3 regions of the Shewanella loihica PV-4 genome follow, and region 2 is predicted to be linked to each of the others. Evidence: predicted binding sites of a transcription regulator. Region 2 holds the regulator's gene; each other region holds the start of a gene.
What was found. Region 2 encodes MetJ, which represses methionine synthesis genes. Its sites were predicted from a motif close to TAGACGTCTAGACGTCTA; they were not measured.
Positions count from the first base shown of each region.

Region 1: a site for MetJ is predicted at 1,504-1,521, ahead of msrA (peptide-methionine (S)-S-oxide reductase MsrA). Genes of this name have one in related genera too.
Region 3: a site for MetJ is predicted at 1,745-1,762, ahead of metE (5-methyltetrahydropteroyltriglutamate--homocysteine S-methyltransferase). Genes of this name have one in related genera too.

Region 1 covers NC_009092.1:2,219,561-2,222,837, forward strand. Annotated here, with positions in the region: gene pgm (phosphoglucomutase (alpha-D-glucose-1,6-bisphosphate-dependent)) at 1-762, shown strand, start outside; gene msrA (peptide-methionine (S)-S-oxide reductase MsrA) at 921-1,400, opposite strand; gene astE (succinylglutamate desuccinylase) at 1,720-2,787, shown strand; gene SHEW_RS09960 (thiamine pyrophosphate-dependent dehydrogenase E1 component subunit alpha) at 2,971-3,277, shown strand, end outside.
Region 2 covers NC_009092.1:586,896-590,172, forward strand. Annotated here, with positions in the region: gene SHEW_RS02650 (conjugal transfer protein TraF) at 1-859, shown strand, start outside; gene SHEW_RS02655 (sulfite exporter TauE/SafE family protein) at 923-1,663, opposite strand; gene metJ (met regulon transcriptional regulator MetJ) at 1,742-2,056, opposite strand; gene metB (cystathionine gamma-synthase) at 2,281-3,277, shown strand, end outside.
Region 3 covers NC_009092.1:3,544,721-3,547,997, reverse strand. Annotated here, with positions in the region: gene SHEW_RS15470 (HDOD domain-containing protein) at 1-693, shown strand, start outside; gene SHEW_RS15465 (LysR family transcriptional regulator) at 773-1,672, opposite strand; gene metE (5-methyltetrahydropteroyltriglutamate--homocysteine S-methyltransferase) at 1,873-3,277, shown strand, end outside.

The sequences.
Region 1 (3,277 bases), 1.6 Mb from region 2:
GATATCTGTTTCGGTAACGATCCCGATTACGATAGGCACGGTATTGTGTGCCCGGGCAGCGGTCTGATGAATCCTAACCATTATCTGGCGGTGGCTATCGAGTACCTCTTGTCCCATCGCCCGCAGTGGTCGGCCGATCTTAAGATAGGTAAGACCCTGGTCTCCAGCGCAATGATAGACAAGGTGTGCCGTGAGCAGTCGCGCAGCCTCTGTGAGGTGCCGGTTGGCTTTAAATGGTTCGTCGAGGGCCTGGCCGATGCCAGCTTCGCCTTCGGAGGTGAAGAGAGTGCCGGCGCCGCCTTCTTACGTCGTGACGGCGGCAGTTGGTGTACCGATAAAGATGGTTTCATCCTTGCGCTGCTGGCGGCAGAGATTCTGGCGGTAACGGGTAAGACGCCTGCTAAGCTTTACGCCGAGATGGTCGAGCGTCACGGAGAGAGCTTCTACAAGCGTATCGACTCGCCGGTTAACCCTAAGCGTAAGGCTAAGTTTAATCAGTTGGTGAGCGAGCCCCTGAATGTCAGCGATCTTGGCTGTGAAGCCATGGCTGGAGATGCCATCCTCGAGGTGCTGACTCATGCCCCGGGCAATGGCGCGGCTATCGGTGGCATCAAGGTAGTGACCGAAAAAGCCTGGTTCGCCGCGCGCCCATCAGGCACAGAGGCGTTGTTTAAGCTCTATGGCGAAAGTTTTGTCAGCGAGGCGCATCTCGAGCAGGTGCTGGAGCAGGCCCAGCAGATGATAGAGCGGCTCTTGGCCTAATCGAAGTAGGCCTAGTTCGTTAGCCTAACAGGCTCTTAGATAAACCTTAGTCGCTTACTCCATAGCAGCTTAATACTTAGACAAAATAATAAAGCCAGTGATTCACTGGCTTTTTTTGTGGGCGTAACTTGCATCGAGCTGCTTGGAATAACCAAGCGCTAGTAGGTGAGGTGACAGCTAGGCAAGTTGTTCTTTTCTAGATAGTTCTGATGATACTCCTCCGCCTTATGGAAGGTGAGCACTGGGACTATCTCAGTCACTATAGGTCTAAGCCCCCATTTACCGCTGCGGGCGAGGGCCAACTTTGAAGCTTCGGCCTGTTCCTTCTGGGTCTTGTCGTGGAAGAAGATGGCGCTGCGATACTGGCTGCCGATATCGCCGCCCTGCATATTGAGCATGGTGGGATTATGGTTACTCCAGAACACGGCAAGCAGATCGTCGAAGCTCACCTTGGTCTCGTCAAACTCGACCTGTACCACCTCGGCGTGCCCGGTTGTGCCAGTCTTAACCTCTTTATAGGTGGTCGCCTTGTCATCACCGCCCATATAGCCACAGGTGGCAGAGGTAACGCCGTCTATCTGCTTGAAAAAATACTCTACGCCCCAGAAACAGCCTGCGCCAAATGTTGCTAATGCCATGGTTGACCTCTTCTCGATTAACGCTTATCTATCTTTTGTTCATCTAGATAACCAATTATCTAGTGTCTAAATTATCTAACGAATCGTCTAGTCCAGTTAATTTTATACGTTTAGATGGCTAGACGGCTTTATTCTGTATTATCTGATTAACGAATGCAACAGGGAAAATATGCGGCGATCGACTGGCCCGCGTGGTCGTCGACTCGCTTAAGTGTTACTATGCTGGCCAACTGATAATAATGCTAATAAATCCAAGGAGTCGCTATCTTTCAGGCCTACAAGGTGGGCGCTGTGGTAGTGATGCAGTAAGGAGTTTGCAGTGCGAGACACCCTGATGTTGTCGAAAGACTTTTTGCAATTGACACTAGACAATCCTGTCGGCCTCGAGGCGTTTGAATTTACCCTAGGGCAACACACACAGGTGTCGGTATGGGATACCGGCGTCATCCAATTTGAGCCGCTCGTTACGTATGAAGCTAATCAAGAGAGCGAGCAAGATGGAAAGGAAGAAGCCCTTAAGAGCATAGTGCTCTCGTCGGCGGTTCATGGTAACGAGACGGCGCCAATCGAGCTGTGTGATCAGCTTATTACTGCGCTGCTGTCTGAGACGCTGATTGCCCGTCATCGCCTGCTGTTTCTGATCGGTAACCCTCCAGCTATCCTAAACGGTACCCGTTTCGTTGAAGAGAACCTCAATCGTCTCTTCAGCGGCGCCCACGCCAAAGGCGAGAGCAATGCCGAGCGGGTACGCGCTAAGAAGCTAGAGCAGTATGTGGATCGCTTCTTCAACGCGGCGCCAAAAGACGGCAGTCGTTATCACTACGACCTGCACACGGCAATACGCGCCTCTAAGCATGAGAAGTTTGCCATCTATCCTTATCCACACGGCGCACCTTACAGCGGCGAGCAGATCATGTTCCTGGCCGCCTGCGGCATCAACACAGTGCTGTTTCACCACGAACCTACCACCACCTTTAGTTACTTCTCTGCCCATGGCTATCAGGCCCATGCCTTTACCATAGAGCTTGGCAAGGTAATGCCCATGGGGCAGAACGATATGACGCGCTTTATCGCGGTGAAAGAGATGTTGACCCGTCTGGTAAGCGGCCGGGACCTCGAGCTCGGTGAGTTTGACCCGAGCCAGGTGAATCTGTATCAGGTTCATCGCTCAATCAATAAGCAGTTTGACGACTTTAGCTTTACCTTTGCCGACGACGTAGAGAATTTTACGGCGTTTCCAAGAGGTTATATATTGGCTAAGGATGGCGGGACTGAGATTAAGGTCGAGGCCGAATCTGAGTCCATCGTGTTTCCCAACGCCAATGTGCCGGTTGGCCAGCGCACTGTGCTGTGTTTAGTGCCTGCCAAAGATTATCGCGTGGTTTAGGCTCCGGCTTGTAAAGCTAGCGATACATGGGTGAGGGTAGCTAGTTGTTAGCCGCGCCCTGTGATAGCTTGCTAGGTAGTTTACGTTAACGTAACTTTAAGGCCGCGTCATAATAGAGAATAGTGAACAACTTAGGCTGTTCGCAGTCAGATAACAAGAATACTCAGCTGATAAGAGAATAGTATGAGCAACGCAACGAGCAATACAGAGACTGTCCATCGTGTCAGTTTTCTCGATAAGGATTCATTATCGATCCCGATCCTGAAGATCCTTCAAGCCGACGGTACCACCTTTGAAAATGCTGTGTTACCCGTGATCGATCAGGATTTGGCTGCCAAAATTTATGATACTTGTGTGTTCACACGAGTACTCGATGAGCGCATGTTAGCCGCTCAGCGTCAGGGACGGATCAGCTTCTACATGACCTGTACCGGTGAAGAAGCCGCCGTGGTCGGCAGTGTTGCCGCCCTGGATCAAGACGATGTTATTT
Region 2 (3,277 bases):
GCTGGTCGCCGATCTTAAGTCCCTCGATGGTGAAAATGCCTATGGCAGTGTGGGGCTAGGTTTTTCCGTGGTCCTGCCCACCAAGCGCATGCCCATGTCGATCTTTTACAAGACCTATATCGATGCGGTGAGCGTGGCGGTGATCGAGGACAGCGACATAGACGCCCTGACCAATCTCGACCCTAACAATCCGCCTGCGGTCACTGATCTGGATTCGCAGGGGGCCGTGGTCGCCGGTGCCATCTCAGATCTTGGTGTGGCCCTCAGCTTCCCGCTGTCGATCGTCAACATGCCGGTCGCTGTCGGTATCTCGCCCAAGCTGCAGCGCATAGACACCTATAACTATGTGGTCAGTGCCAACAACTTCGATGCCGATGATTTCGACGACAACAAATACCGCAACGACGATACCGTGGCAAACCTGGATATCGGCGTGGCCATTCAGCCACTCGAACGCATGACCATAGGCCTGTCGGGACGTAACCTGGTGAGCCAGAAGCTGGACACAGTCGAGGCGATGGGGCGCAAGTTTACCTATCGTGTCGAGGCTCTCTATACCTTAGGTGTGGCTTATGATTGGGATAACTTCAGCCTGACGACAGATGTGGATCTTAATGGTCATAAGCGATTCGATGAGATAGGCGAGACCCAGTATTGGCGCCTGGGCGGTGAGATGAGGGCGACTGATTGGCTGGCCCTGCGTGTCGGCTATCGCCACGACATGAAAGATACCAGCAGTAATCTCTATACCCTGGGCACAGGCTTTACCATAGGTCGCTCCTTCAATCTGGACCTGACCGGCCTGGTGGGCACAGATGACGCCGTGGGTGGGGTGATTCAGACTTCCTATCATTTCTAGGAGTATGTTTCTCTAAGAATGAAAAGGCCGGCTGTGATGCCGGCCTTCTCTTGAGCCTAGGTGTTAGAGCAGGGCACTTAAGGACTTGGCGGCCAGCAAGATGGCGCTCAGGCTACAGAGCACCAGCGTCATGATGCGGGTCTTATTCTTGTCTATGCGTCCCACCAGGCGATTGGCCATCAGGTAACCCAGCAGCACAGAGGGGAGCAGCAGCGCCGAGCAGTAGAAGTGATGTAGGGTCAGCAGACCCGTAAGCCCCAGGATCACTATGGCGATAGTGGAGCTGAAGATGAAGAAGGCCGACAGGGCCGCGCGAAACTGCTTGGCATCTTTACCCGAGAGCAGTATGGCCAGCGGCGGTCCGCCGATGGCGGCGATGTTGCCGAAGATCCCCGAGATCACCCCGGCGATAAACAGGCTGCGGCGGTTGACCACTAAGTTGAGCCGCATCAGGCTCAGCAGTACGGCGATGGCCACGATGATGGCGATAGTCATGCCGAGCACGTCCTGGGGGGCGACCATGAGCAGGCCGGCGCCGATCAGTCCGCCGGGGATGCGTCCCAGCAAGGCATATTGCAGGCCGTTGAATTCCAGGGCGCCACGCTCGCGGATCAGGGTCAGCAGGGCGATAGAGAAGCCCATCAGGATCACGGGCGCAGGCACAAGTGACGGTTCGATAAGGTAGAGCAGAGGCGCGGCGACGACTGCCATGCCGAAACCGATCAGGCTCTGGGTGAGGGCGCCGACGAAGACGATAAGCGAGGCTAGCGCCAGAATATGGGGATCGAGCGGAAGTGCAGGCACTGCAATGTTCCAGGCTAAGGTTGAAAACTAAAAGAGGGACCGCCTAGCGATCCCTCTATCGATTCGTGTGTGAGTGGATCACTCCATCTCTTCCCACTCTATGCCCATCTCGGTCATCAGACGTTTGACTTCGGCTGGGATGCTATCTGGCTTGTCTTTAGACAGGTCATCGTCTTGGGGGAGTGGTTGACCGGTGTAGGCGTGCAGGAAGGCCTCGCACAGCAGCTCGCTGTTAGTGGCGTGACGCAAGTTGTTGACCTGGCGCCGGGTGCGTTCGTCGGTTAACACCTTAAGCACCTTAAGAGGAATAGAGACAGTGATCTTCTTTACCTGCTCATTCTTCTTACCATGTTCAGCATAGGGGCTGATATAATCGCCATTCCACTCAGTCATTGACTCACCTGTAAATTCTAAAATTCGGTGCAGATTTTAAACCCTTACAAATTACAGTCAAATTATTGCCTCGAATTTTTGGCAAATGCAAATAGATTTCTAAATGTTTGGACGTCTAAACGTCCAAAAGTTGTTGACGCTCACTACCGGCTTAGGTACATTTAGACGTCCAGACATCTCTTTTGTCCGAGGTGCCTGCCCAGATCCATATTGAGGAGTTGAAGATGACAGCGCGTAAACTAGCCACCGCCGCCGTACGACGAGGCATAGAGTCAGACACTCAGCACGGTGCCGTGGTGCCGCCTATCTATCTGTCGACAAACTACTCGTTTGAAGGGCATCAACAGCCGCGGGCGTTCGATTACAGCCGTTCCGGTAATCCGACCCGCTCCATTCTCGGCGATGCGATTGCTGAACTGGAACAAGGGGCGACCGGCGTGGTGACCTGTACCGGCATGGCCGCCATCACCCTGGTGACCAGCCTGTTAGGACCAGAGGATCTGCTGGTGGTGCCTCACGATTGCTATGGCGGCAGCTATCGCCTCTTCACCAACCTGGCCAAGAAGGGCGCCTTCAAGCTATTGGTGGTGGATCAAACCGACGAGCGAGCGCTTGAGCAGGCGCTGACCCAGTCACCCAAGATGGTGTGGCTGGAGACTCCTTCTAATCCGCTGTTGCGTGTGGTCGATATTGAGGCCATCGCCCAGGCAAGCCACAAGGTGGGCGCTCAGGTGGTGGTGGACAACACCTTCCTCTCTCCTGTGTTACAACAGCCACTGCAGCTGGGGGCCGATATCGTGGTGCACTCCACCACCAAATATATCAATGGTCACAGCGATGTAGTGGGAGGCGCCGTGGTGGCCAAAGACCCTGAGGTGGGCGAGCTGCTGCACTGGTGGTCAAACACTCTAGGTCTGACCGGGTCAGCCTTCGACAGCTACCTGACCCTGAGGGGGCTGAGAACCCTGGCGGTGCGCATTCGTGAACACCAAGCCAACGCTCAGAAGGTATTGGCACTGCTTTGTGACCACAAGGCGGTGGAAAAAGTGTATTATCCGGGGCTTGCCGAGCATCCTGGCCATGAAATTGCGGCCAGACAGCAGAAGGGCTTCGGCGCTATGCTGAGTTTTGAATTAAAAGGTGGCGAATCGGCACTCGTTGCCTTTTTAGATGCGTTACAATACTTCTCGGTAGCCGAGAGTCTGGGAGGCGTAGAGAGTC
Region 3 (3,277 bases), 1.6 Mb from region 2:
GTACGCGCAATTATTGCCAATGAAGAACAGGTTATCGGACGACGGGGGATTCTGATCCCGCTGAAGAAAGCCATTATTGCCGATGGCGATATCCGCAATGTGATCGATATAGTCTCTTCCGATCCCGCGTTGGCGGCACATCTGCTGTGGCGCAGCAACTCGGCGGCTAACGCCAGCGTGTCATCGAAGAACCGCTCATTGAAAGATGCCCTGGTGCGCCTGGGCCAGGTCAATATCTACCGTTATGCCTTCACTTTCTACCTCAAGGAGCGTCTGGACGAGCTGCCACAGCCCTACAAGAAGCTGGTATACGGCTACTGGGCGCTCACCGAGAGCATCGCTACCGACGCCGTGGATAGCCTGCATCATATGGAAGGGGTGAACATCAATCCCGATGAGGTGCAGACCCTGGCGCTGTTTAGTGTGTTTGGCGAGATCATCGCCCTGACCGCCTTCGCCTACCTGAATGCCGAGTCGGAGCAGTCGTTCCCGCTCTCTATCATCAAGTCGCTGATCGATAATCAGAAGCAGACGCTGACCCTTGAGGCGTTCGAGTCACTAGGACTGGATGAGGAGCTCAGAGAAGAGTTTATGATCGCCCATAATCTACGTCAGACTCGCAATCCTGACTCACCAGGTCTGGTGCTGCGCAGAGTGCTTTCCATGCGCAATCAACTGCTTAACCCGCTCTAGACGTTGTCACTTGATAAAAGAAAACCTGCCGAGTGCAGGTTTTTTGTGCCTTAATTTTAGCTTTTCTGAAATTGCGCCTTTAGTGCCCCTGACGCTCCAGCCCCTCAGAGGTCACCAGATTGAGCCACTGCTGGGCGAGGCGCGCACTGCTGCCGTTGCTGCGATAGGCGCCAAACAGCGGGCGTCTGAGCCCTTCTGATCCCAGTTTTACCGCCTTGAGCGACAGGCCGTGGGCCTCGTTGATCGACCAACTCGGCAGGGCGGCGACCCCATCCTTGCAGGCGATGCGTTGCAGCAACATGGCGGTGAGATCGCAGCGGATCTGCTTGGCAACCGGCACGCCCGCAGGCTCCATGAAGTGGCGATAGATATCCAGCCTGTCTAGTGGCACTGGGTAGGTGAGAAGGGTCTGATCCTTAAGCTGCGCCGCCGTGACATAGGGAAGTTCGGCCAGCGGATGATCCGCGGCGACCAGTAGTTTGACCTCGAAATCGAACAGGTGCTGATAGGCAATATCATGATCGGGTATAGGGTCTGAGGTGAGCACCACATCCAGCTGTCCCTGCTTGAGCGCGGTCAGCGAATCGAACAGGTGGCGGCTCGACAGCTCCAGGTTGGTGTGGGGAAAGCTGGCATTAAACTGCTCGATCACCGGCATCAGCCAACGAAAACAGCTGTGGCATTCGATACCCACAAAGAGATCTCTCGCTTCGCTGCCCAGGCCATTCTTGAGATCGATTTCGGTTTCTATCACCTTAGGCAAGATCTCTTCGGCCAGATTGAGCAACCTAGCGCCCTCTTGGGTAAAGGAGAGGGGTTTACTCTTACGCACGAAAATCGCCGAGTTGATGCGGGTCTCCAGTTCCTTGATCTGGTGGGATAAGGCCGACTGGGTGACAAAGCGCTTCTTGGCTGCGCCTGCGAGACTGCCGCTCTCTTTCAGGGCGACCAATGTACGTAAATGCCTAAGCTCTATCATTTTTACCTCACATGAATTTGGCTCATGTTGCTCGTGAAATCAATTCGATTGCGAGACAACAGACTAGCACAATAAACTTCTAGACGTCCAGACGCCTGTTTTAGTTTGTTGTGCAATTTCAGTTCTCAAACCTGTATTGCGATGACAGCGAAGGGCGCTAACCATGAATTTCTCTCATCTTAATGTAAAAGGTATACAATATGCAAACTCTAGATATCGCTTCATTAGGCTTTCCCCGCATAGGTCGTCAACGGGAACTCAAATTTGCCCTGGAAAAATATTGGCGTGGTGAGATAGAGCAGACGCAGCTGCAATCGCTCGCCAGCGAGCTGCGCAGAACTCATTGGCAGTGGCAGCAGGCGGCGGGGGTGAAGCAAGTGCCGGTTGGTGACTTTGCCTTCTACGATCAGGTGCTGACCCTGAGCGCTACCATCAATGCCATCCCGGCGCGCCATCGCAGCGGCGAGCAGGTGGATCTCGATACCCTGTTTCGAGTGGCCCGTGGCCGCGCCCCCACGGGGGAGGCGAGCCGCGCCGCCCAGATGAAGAAATACTTCAACACCAACTATCACTACATAGTGCCTGAGCTCACGGCGGGTCAGCGCTTCGAGATAGCCTATGAGCAGCTGTTCGACGAGGTGGCCGAGGCTAAATCCCTGGGGCATCAGCCTAAGCCGGTATTGCTTGGCCCGGTCAGCTACCTCTATCTTGCCAAGTGCGAGGGCGAGCCCTTCGACAAGCTGAGCCTGCTGCCCAACTTGCTCGAGGCCTACCAAGCAATTCTGGCGCGATTTGCCGATCAAGGCGTGACCTGGGTGCAGCTCGACGAGCCTATCTTGGCGCTGGAGCTAGATGATGACTGGCTGGCGGCCTTCGAGCCGGCATACAAAGAACTCAGTGGCCAGGGGGTTAAGCTGCTGCTAGCCAGTTACTATGGCTCTGTGGCCCATCATCATGAGTTGATTAAGGATCTCGTAGTCGATGGCCTGCATCTGGATCTGGTGAGCGATGCCGAGCAGCTCACCCTGTTTGGCGCCAGCTTGAAGCCGACGCAGGTGCTCAGCCTTGGGGTAATCAACGGTCGCAACGTGTGGGCGGCGGATCTCGACATCTTGGCCGAGCGTCTGCGTGGCCTGGTGGCGGATCTTGGTGAGCGTGTCTGGCTGGCGCCTTCCTGTTCGCTTCTGCATGTGCCCGTGGATCTGGAGAGCGAAACCGAGCTGGCGCCAGAGCTTGCCAATCAACTCAGCTTTGCCAAGCAGAAACTCGACGAGCTGGCGGCGCTGCGCACCTTGTTGCTTACCCCACAGAGCGAGGCAGCCCAGGCGATAGTGGCGCGCTGTGAGGCGAGGCGTCAGGTCCGTGAACAGGCGGCCAACCCTGAGGTGCAGGCGAGACTCAAGGCCCTAACGCCTGAGGATTTCAATCGTCCTAGCGGTTTTGGCGAGCGCCGCCTAAAGCAACAGGCCCGTTTTCGTCTGCCGCTGCTGCCAACAACTACCATCGGCTCCTTCCCGCAGACGCCGGCCATTCGCGGCCTGCGCAGTCGCTGGCGCAAGGGCGAACTGACCGAACAGGCCTATGTGGCGCAACTCGAGGCGGTAA